DNA from 4 places in the Pseudoduganella lutea genome. Region 1 is predicted to be linked to each of the others. Evidence: predicted binding sites of a transcription regulator. Region 1 holds the regulator's gene; each other region holds the start of a gene.
The links. Region 1 encodes sigma-54, which starts transcription at its own class of promoters, with help from an activator protein. Its sites were predicted from a motif close to TGGCANGNAANCTGCTTT; they were not measured.
Positions count from the first base shown of each region.

Region 2: EWM63_RS01230 (PEP-CTERM sorting domain-containing protein) is a predicted target of sigma-54. The motif match lies at 989-1,006, and genes of this name have one in related genera.
Region 3: EWM63_RS23320 (PEP-CTERM sorting domain-containing protein) is a predicted target of sigma-54. The motif match lies at 942-959, and genes of this name have one in related genera.
Region 4: pqqA (pyrroloquinoline quinone precursor peptide PqqA) is a predicted target of sigma-54. The motif match lies at 1,387-1,404, and genes of this name have one in related genera.

Region 1 covers NZ_CP035913.1:2,481,221-2,483,418, reverse strand. The annotation lists gene lptB (LPS export ABC transporter ATP-binding protein) at 1-448, shown strand, start outside; gene EWM63_RS10495 (RNA polymerase factor sigma-54) at 534-2,009, shown strand; gene hpf (ribosome hibernation-promoting factor, HPF/YfiA family) at 2,101-2,198, shown strand, end outside.
Region 2 covers NZ_CP035913.1:294,889-297,086, forward strand. The annotation lists gene EWM63_RS01225 (polysaccharide lyase family 8 super-sandwich domain-containing protein) at 1-803, shown strand, start outside; gene EWM63_RS01230 (PEP-CTERM sorting domain-containing protein) at 1,063-1,671, shown strand; gene EWM63_RS01235 (glycoside hydrolase family 35 protein) at 1,771-2,198, opposite strand, start outside.
Region 3 covers NZ_CP035913.1:5,489,033-5,491,230, reverse strand. The annotation lists gene EWM63_RS23330 (chemotaxis protein) at 1-400, opposite strand, end outside; tRNA gene EWM63_RS23325 (tRNA-Gly) at 705-780, opposite strand; gene EWM63_RS23320 (PEP-CTERM sorting domain-containing protein) at 1,019-1,957, shown strand; gene EWM63_RS23315 (Na+/H+ antiporter) at 2,114-2,198, shown strand, end outside.
Region 4 covers NZ_CP035913.1:159,938-162,135, reverse strand. The annotation lists gene pqqC (pyrroloquinoline-quinone synthase PqqC) at 1-201, opposite strand, end outside; gene pqqB (pyrroloquinoline quinone biosynthesis protein PqqB) at 198-1,151, opposite strand; gene pqqA (pyrroloquinoline quinone precursor peptide PqqA) at 1,220-1,294, opposite strand; gene EWM63_RS00660 (sensor histidine kinase) at 1,632-2,198, opposite strand, start outside.

The sequences.
Region 1 (2,198 bases):
AAATATCCGCGCCGTGCTGGAGCTCCAGAAGGTGGACGGCAAGGCGCTCGGCAAGGCCGAGATCGACAAGCGCCTGAATGCGCTGCTGGCCGATTTGCAGATCGAGAAGCTGCGCGAGAACACGGCGCTGTCGCTGTCCGGTGGCGAGCGCCGCCGCGTGGAGATCGCCCGCGCACTGGCGACCAATCCCCGCTTCGTGCTGCTGGATGAACCGTTTGCCGGCGTGGATCCGATCGCCGTGATCGAGATCCAGCGCATCGTGCGCTTCCTGAAGGAACGCAGCATCGGTGTGTTGATCACGGATCATAACGTACGTGAAACGCTGGGCATCTGCGACCGGGCGTATATCATCAATCAGGGCAGCGTACTGGCCTCCGGCCGGCCCGATGACATCATCGCCGACGAGTCCGTCCGCCGTGTCTATCTTGGTGAGCACTTCCGCATGTAACCGCGTCGACCGCGTTGCGCCACGCGTTGTTCCACTGATAATGAGCATAAACCAGCCGTCTTGAACCAGCAGCCATGAAACAGCCATGAAACAGTCCTTGCAACTGCGCACTTCCCAGCACCTCGCGCTGACGCCGCAATTGCAGCAGTCGATCCGGCTGCTGCAATTGTCCACGCTGGAGCTGCACCAGGAACTCGAACAGCTGCTGACCGATAATCCGCTGCTCGAGCGGCTCGACGATCCGCTCGACCGTTCCGTGCGCCTGCTGGGCGATGGGGCGATCAACACCACGCAGGCGCCGGGCGAGGCGCCGCCCGAAGGCGGCCCGCCGCAGGATGCGCCGGCCGCCCCGGAACCGGAGCCCTACGAGGGCGGCGAAGGCGAAGGCCTCGACCCCGGTGCCGGCGATACCGACTGGAGCAGTGCGGGCAGTGGCAAGGGACCGGACGACGACGATGGCCGCCCCCAGCTCGAGGCAAGCCATCGCAGCCTGCGCGAACACCTGATGGAGCAGATGCGCGTGACGGTGCTGGAGCCGCGCGACCGCGCCCTGGTGGAGCTGATCATCGATGCGCTCGACGATAACGGTTACCTCGAGGAGAGCCTGGAAGATATCCATGCGCGCATGCCGGAAGAGCTGGAGATCGAGTTCGACGAATTGCGCACCGCGCTGAAGCTGCTGCAGAGCTTTGATCCGGCCGGCATCGGTGCGCGCAACGCTTCCGAATGCCTGGCGCTGCAGATCCGCCGCATGCCGGGCGTGCCGCTGGTCACGCGGCGGATGGCGCTGTGCATCGTTGAAAAACACTTGCAGTGGTTTGCGCAGCGCGACTTCAACAAGCTGAAGAAGGCACTCGATTGCGACGATGAAGACTTGCGCGAAGCGCAAGCGGTGATTCGGCAGTGCAATCCGCATCCGGGCGCCGCCTTCGCGGCCGACGTGTCAGACTATGTCGTACCGGATGTCGTGGTGAGGAAAGGACGCAATGGCTGGATCGTCACGCTCAACAATGACGTGATGCCCCGCCTGCGCGTGAATGCGCTGTATGCCAGCCTGCTCAAACAGGGCAAGGGCGAAACGCAGATGAATGCGCAGCTGCAAGAAGCCAAGTGGCTGATCAAGAATATGCGCCAGCGCTTTGACACGATCCTGCGCGTGGCCCAGGCCATCGTCGAGCGGCAAAAGAACTTTTTCTCGCATGGCGCGGTGGCAATGAGACCCCTTGTGTTGCGTGAAATAGCTGATACACTGGGTCTTCACGAGAGTACTATCTCTCGGGTAACAACTCAAAAATATATGCTCACCCCGCATGGCATGTTTGAGTTGAAGTATTTTTTTGGCAGCCACGTCGCAACCGAAGCTGGTGGGGAAGCTTCCTCGACTGCGATCCGGGCGCTGATCGTGCAATTCACAGGAGCCGAAGACCCGAAGAACCCTTTATCCGACAGTAAGATTGCGGACATGCTGGGTGAACAAGGCATGGTGATTGCGCGACGCACTGTTGCCAAATATCGCGAAGCATTGAAAATTCCCCCAGTCAGCCTCCGCAAGTCCTTGTAAGCAATCTGTAGTGTATGGGTTCCTCTGCGCCGCCGCATTTTGATGGCGGAAGCCGCACGAACCTGGATTGATCTTCTTTAGGAGTGTGTGTATGAATCTGACCATCAGTGGACACCATATCGACGTAACCCCTGCCATTCGCGAGTATGTGCAGAACAAGCTGGAACGCGTTAGACGGCATTTCGATCA
Region 2 (2,198 bases), 2.2 Mb from region 1:
GCGCGCATTTCTGGACCGACGCGTCGAAAACGGTCAACGTCGACGGCGCGCCCTACGTGACCAGCAACCGCAAGGCGGCGGTCCTCACGAAGGAGGCGGACAATGTGCTGCAGGTGGCCGTGGCCGATCCCACACAAGCCAACACGGGCACGATCACCGTGGAAATCGCCCGCGCGGCCGGTGCCGCGATCGCCACGTCGCCGGGCGTGACGGTGAACCAGCTCAAGCCGACGATCCGCCTCACCGTCGACGTGCGCGCGGCGGCCGGCAAGTCGTTCCATGCCAGTTTCAGCGTGCTGCGCACGAAGACCTTGCGGCCGGTCGCGGACGCCACGCTGCGCGACGGCAGCTACGGCGCCACCAACTATGGCGGCACGGCGACGGTCGTCGTGAAGAACGATGGCGTCGGCTATGCCCGCCAGGCACTGGCGCGCTTCGACCTTTCTTCGATCGACGGCACCATCGGCGCGGCCACGCTGAAGCTGGCGCCCCGCTTCGTGGGCCAGGCCAGCGCCATGACGCACAACGTGCTGCAGGTCGCCGATGCGTGGAGCGAAACAGGCGTCACCTGGAATACCCGGCCGGCCGATATCGCCACCTTGGGCACGTGGACGGTGCCCGCCATCAACAGCTACGCCACGCTCGACGTGACATCGGCCGCCGCCGCCGCACTGGCCGGCGGCAAGCGGCTGTCGGTGCGGGTCGAGGCGGCCGCCTACTATGGCGCCAATGGCTGGGTGGAATACTCGAGCCGCGAAAACGGCACCGCCCCGCTGCCGGCGCTCGTGGTGGATTATTACTGACAGCCTCACTGCCGAGCTCGTGCCCACATTGGGCGCAGCAGGGGTTTCAAGGAGCACCGCTCTTTGCCCTCCGCTGCGCTGCGTTGGTCAACGCCTGCCGGCGAGTGTCGGAAAACTTTACACTTGAGATACCCGCCGGTTACACAAAATCTGTAACTACTTGCTTGTAAATGACATTTCAACTCAGGAATGATAATTGCTTAAGTTAATCAGCAGTTCCAAAAAGCAACAATAATACTTCAACCTTCCTGGGGAAATCATGAAACTCATTTCGGCGCTTCGTGCGTCCATCGGTGCGCTTGCACTGGCTGCCACCGCGCACGCGAGCGCGGGACCTATCCTTCTGGTCACGGACGGTATCCTGACAGGCGCGAAAAATGTCAGCGTCCAGGGCGTCCTGTACGACGTTACATTTCTCGACGGCAAGTGCTCTACCCTGTTCACCGGTTGTAATGCCGTATCCGATTTTGCCTTTGCAACTGCCACTGGTGCTCAGGCGGCCAGCCTGGCGCTTCTCGACCAGGTGTTCGTCAATGGCTCCCGAGGGCAATTCGATACCCGCCCGCAGAACACATTGGGCTGTAGCGACAACGGCGTCTGCATTTCTCTCGTCCCCTATGGTCTGAACCAGAAAGGAACTACCGTCTGGAGCGCTGGCGCAAGCAATGCGCACCAGCAGAGCGGCGATGCCGCCAGCCTGATCAGCCAGAACTTCTCGATGGATATGGCCTCGCTCGCGTCCTACAACTTTGCGAAATTCGAGCTCTCCGTCGCCCCGGCCCAGGTTGCCGTTCCCGAGCCAACCTCCATCGCCCTGGTTCTCCTTGGCATTGCGGGCATGACGTTGGCACGGCGCCGCAAGTCGTAAGCCCATCGGCACGGCCATCATCGCCTGGCGGTGATGGCGTCGAGCGCCACTTCCGCCTGCAGCAGCCGGCGGAAGTGGCGAACGGTTACCGGAGCGCCTTCAACCTTCGAGCACCGCAACGCCCCGCGCGCCGTGCAGTTCGAACACGATCAGTTCGTTTTCGCCATGCCTCAATAGCGGTGCCGGCACGTACAGTGCGGTTTGCGGCCCCTTCTCCCAGTACCTTCCCAAGTTGAAGCCATTGACCCATGCCACGCCCTTGGTCCAGCCGGGCAGCGCCAGGAAGCTGTCGCCCGGCGCGTCGACGGTGAACACCGCGCGGTGGAAGGCCGGGCCGGCCGCGTCGGCCGCTCCCGGGTCGGCGAATCGCAGGCCGGACAGGTCGGCCAGCGGCAGCGGGAACATCGTCCAGTGATACAGCTTGTTGATGCCCAGCCGCACCCAGCCCAGCAGGCCCTTGCGGTCCTGCAGGTCCGGCCCGTAGTTCACCCTGCCCATGTTCTCGACCAGCAGCTCCAGCGTGACGG
Region 3 (2,198 bases), 3.0 Mb from region 1:
CGGTCGCGTTGCTGCCTTCGGCCGTCAGCACCTGGCTCCAGTCCATGCGCACGATCTCTTCCACCGACTCCACGGCGAAAGCCTGCGTGGTGCGGGCGAATTCCGTCACCAGCATGATGTTCAGGCCGGTCTTGGGCTTGACGCCGACGATCGCCGGCAAGTCCATCACGGGAATGATCTGGCCGCGCAGGTTCACCACGCCCAGCATGTGCGGCTGCGCGCCGGCCACCGCCGTCACCGGCGGCATCGCCACGATTTCGCGGATCTTAAACACATTGATGCCATACAACTCGGAACGGTCGCCATTCTCGTCGCCACCCAGGCGGAACAGCAGCAGTTCGAATTTGTTCGTGTTGGTGAGGTTGGTGCGTTCGTCGATTTCCTGTTGTACGCTTTTCATCAATGTTCCCCGATCGTCATAGCTGGCCGCCAAGCGGCGCGAATGAAAGTGAGTATAGGCGAGAAAACTTCGCGCACAGTCGTTCCTGTACATTAAGCTAATGCAGAATAGTGCCGAGAAACAACAGTTTGTGGCGCCGGCAAAACAGCCTTGCGCGGCAGGGAAGTGAAATGACGCCAGGAAGCGGATTGGCCCCGAGATTGGGACAACACCTGGAACGAAACCCGGGGTGAAAAAAGGCGAACACCGGGGTGAAGGCCGCAATGAAAAACGGCAGCCCGAAGGCTGCCGTTTTTCTGAATCCTGGAGCGGGAGAAGAGTCTCGAACTCTCGACCTCAACCTTGGCAAGGTTGCGCTCTACCAACTGAGCTACTCCCGCAGAAGAGGCATGATTATGCCAGACCGTTTTGATAATTACCAGAGTCGCTTGCATGGATTTCCTCGTACTGGCGACCATGGGAGCGTCGGCAATCTTTGCACTTTGCGCCGCAAGGCGGTCTCGTCACCGCCAAGTGATTGAAATCGCAATACAAATTTCCCTGGCACTATTAATGCTCTAGAGACAGCTAGCCCGGCCTGCGCCGGGTCACGCCAACCAGCCAACTCTAGGGGCAACCATGATACGACCCAGTAAAGCATTGCTCGTGGGGGCTGCGGCCGCCACGTTGGGCATGCAGTCCGCCAGCGCCAGCACATTCGCCTCGGCGATCCTGGACATGAACAACTTCAGGATCTCGCACGCCAACGGCACCGTGTACCGGAACACGGATTTCTCCAAGCTCATCGGGGTGAACGATGCCCATGCGATGGCTTCGCTGAACACTGTCCAGGTGAGCAGATCGGCCTTCGGCGCCACGCCCGACGTGGCACGCCAGTGCGTGGGCACGCCCTGCCCGGCCTTCGGCGAAAACAACTTCACGCCCTACCATGCGCTGCTGCCGATGAGCGGCAACTTCGGCTACGCGGACCAGAACTTCACGGGTTCCGGCATTTCCGTGAATGGCGCCGCGGCCGGCGCGCGCTCGCAAACGCGGGCCGACGTGGCCACGTCGCAGAACATGCAATTTGCAAACAGCAATTCGTCGGTCGGCAGTTCGAACACCATGGCGTTCCGCCTCGGGGCCACCGATTCGATGACGATCTCGTTCGACGCCATGGCCTATGCCATGGCCTACGCGTCGCCCGACGGCCGGCCCACCACGACCGCGAACGCACGCATTTCCTGGAGCGCGAACATCGTCGACCTCGTGACCGGTACCACCGTGTTCCACTTCGCGCCGGAACAACTCAACAGCATGGCCATCGTCAGCCGCACGCATGGCGCCAATGGCACGTCGCTGTACACGCTGCCCGGCGGCTCGCTCCACTTCAACGCGACGTCGCCGCTGCTGCTGGCCAATCGCGACTACCAGATCACGGTGCAGCACAACACCCTCGTCAGCGCGCTGCAGCACGAAATACCGGAGCCGGCCTCGCTGGCGATCCTCGGCACCGGCCTGTGCGCGATGGTGGCCACCCGCCGCCGCGCCGGTCGCCGTAGCTTGCCGCGCGCCTGATCATTTTTTCCTGTTCGCCCGCGGCGCCCGCCGCGGGCTTTTTTTTCGGGCGCCCTCCGGCATGCCCGCCCCGTTCCCCACCCGCCGCGCCCCACTCTCCTATAATTGCAATGGTTCACTATCATTGGCTTTGAAAACAGGGGGCAACTCGCAACGATGGATTCGATCGAAATCGTACTGGCCATGCTGCTGGCCGTGGTGGCCAGCGCCTATCTCGTTCGCGTCCTGCCGGTCTCGCTCC
Region 4 (2,198 bases), 2.3 Mb from region 1:
GTTGGCGATGATCGCGCCGTCCTTCTGCGGGATATTGACCTGATAATAAAACCGGTTGGCTACCCAGCCGCGGATCTGGTCCTCGCGCAGCAGGCCGCTGTTCATCCTGACGTTGAACGGATGATTGATGTGGTAGCCGGCGCCACGCGCGCGCAATTGCGCTTCGAACTCGGTGCGGCTCCAGGCCGGCGCGCTCGTCACAGGACGATTTCCATGCCGTCGAAGGCGACTTCGATGCCGTGGCGCGCCAGCAGCGCACGCTGCGCCGAGTCGTCGTCCAGGATCGGGTTGGTGTTATTGATATGAATGAGAATCTTGCGCCGTTCCGTCCGGCGCGGTGCATCCCCGTGCGCATCCAGGCTGTCCAGCACCGCGATCATCCCGGCCTCGCCCGACTGCGGCAAATGGCCCATGTCGGCCGCGCTTTTGCTGGAAAAGCCCAGTTCGATCATCTCGTCGGCGCGCCAGAACGTGCCATCGACGAGCACGCAGTCGGCCTGGCGCATCGCGGCATCGACCTGCGGTTCGATCATGCCCAACCCCGGCGCGTAGAACAGCGACCTGCCGCTGCCGGTATCCTCGATCAGCAGGCCGATATTGTCGCCGATGCCCGGCTGCGCGCGGTGCGGCGAATACGGCGGCGCCTTGCTGGACAGGACCAGCGGCGTGAAACGGATGCCGTCGATGCCCGGCACCTGCACCGCCTGCATGCCGGGCCCATCGCCGATGGTGTGCAACGCATGCCAATGCACGCCGCAGTAGTGCGACAGCACCGGCGCCAGGGGCAGGCTGGTGTTGAGATCGTTCCATACCGATGCGGTGCAGTAGAGTGGCAGCGGCCTTCCCTCGCGCAGCATCAACAGACCGGTGACATGGTCGATCTGCGCATCCATCAGCATCACGGCGGCGATGCCGGAATCGCGCTTTGCCCGCGACGGCTGCAGCGCCGGCGTCGCGCGGATCTGCGCCAGGATGTCGGGAGACGCGTTGATCAGCACCCAGTCGTTGCCATCGCCCGAGACCGCGATCGACGACTGGGTACGGGCCGTGGCGGCAAGCGTGCCGCTACGTACGCCCGCGCAATTGCGGCAGTTGCAGTTCCACTGCGGGAAGCCGCCGCCGGCTGCCGAGCCCAATACGATGATTTTCATGGTGTCGTTCAGTGGACGAAGCCCGTGCCGGTGCGATCACCTGGCGGCACGGTTCTCTGGCCAGCTTGCTAGCGGTTTGCGATATACATCGTGATTTCAAATCCGAAACGCAGGTCGGTAAACGCGGGTGTGCTCCAGGTCATGATGGTTTCCTCAGGATTGGTGTGATGAGCAGGCCGGTGATGCGGACGGACGGCTCAAGGGCTTACCGCACGGTTCGTGCAGTTACAGGCATAAAGCGATAATCGTGCCAAAGAGGACGAGGCGGGGCGAGGCGGGACCCCGCGCCTGGTGGGCACAAGCGGGAGGACGGTTGCGCCATCGGATGCGGAACGGCCGTGACACAGGTGGACGCAACAGTGTGTCACAACCGAACAGTGTGTTCGCTCCGATGACGCACTGTGACAGTTGAATCGGGGGCCTGCCGGTCTGCGCCTTCTGGCAGCAGCTGTGCGGCGGGCGCACCCTGACCGGGGCTTGTCACAGCAAGGGCAGCTTGATGGTCACGTCCAGGCCGTGGGGCTCAACGTCCGCCAGCGTCACGCTACCGCCATGCTGCATCACGATTTCCTGCACGATCGCCAGGCCCAGCCCGCAGCCCAGTCCCTGGTCCGTGGCCCGCACGAAACGGTCGAACACGCGCGCATGGTCGGCGAGGGCGATACCCGGCCCGTTGTCGCTGACACGGATATGAGCGTGGCCGTCATCGCGCCGGACCGCCACGGTGATCTCGCTGCCGGACCCCGCATATTCGATGGCGTTGTCGAGGATGTTGACGAGCGCCTCGGTCAGCAGCATCGGGTTGGCGAGAACACGCAAGGGCGCCGGATCAGGGGGTGCTTCGTCATCGGCAATGCCGAGATCGGCGCCACCGCGCAGCGCTTTCGGCACCTTGTCGGCAACGACCTGCTCGACCAGCGCGCGCAGATCGACCGGCAAGCGCTCCTGCGCCATCGCCGCTTCCGGTTCGGCGCGCGCCAGCATCAGCATGCGGGCGATCAGGTGGGCGCTGCGGGTGGCGCTCTGGTGCAGCAGGGTCAGGCGGGC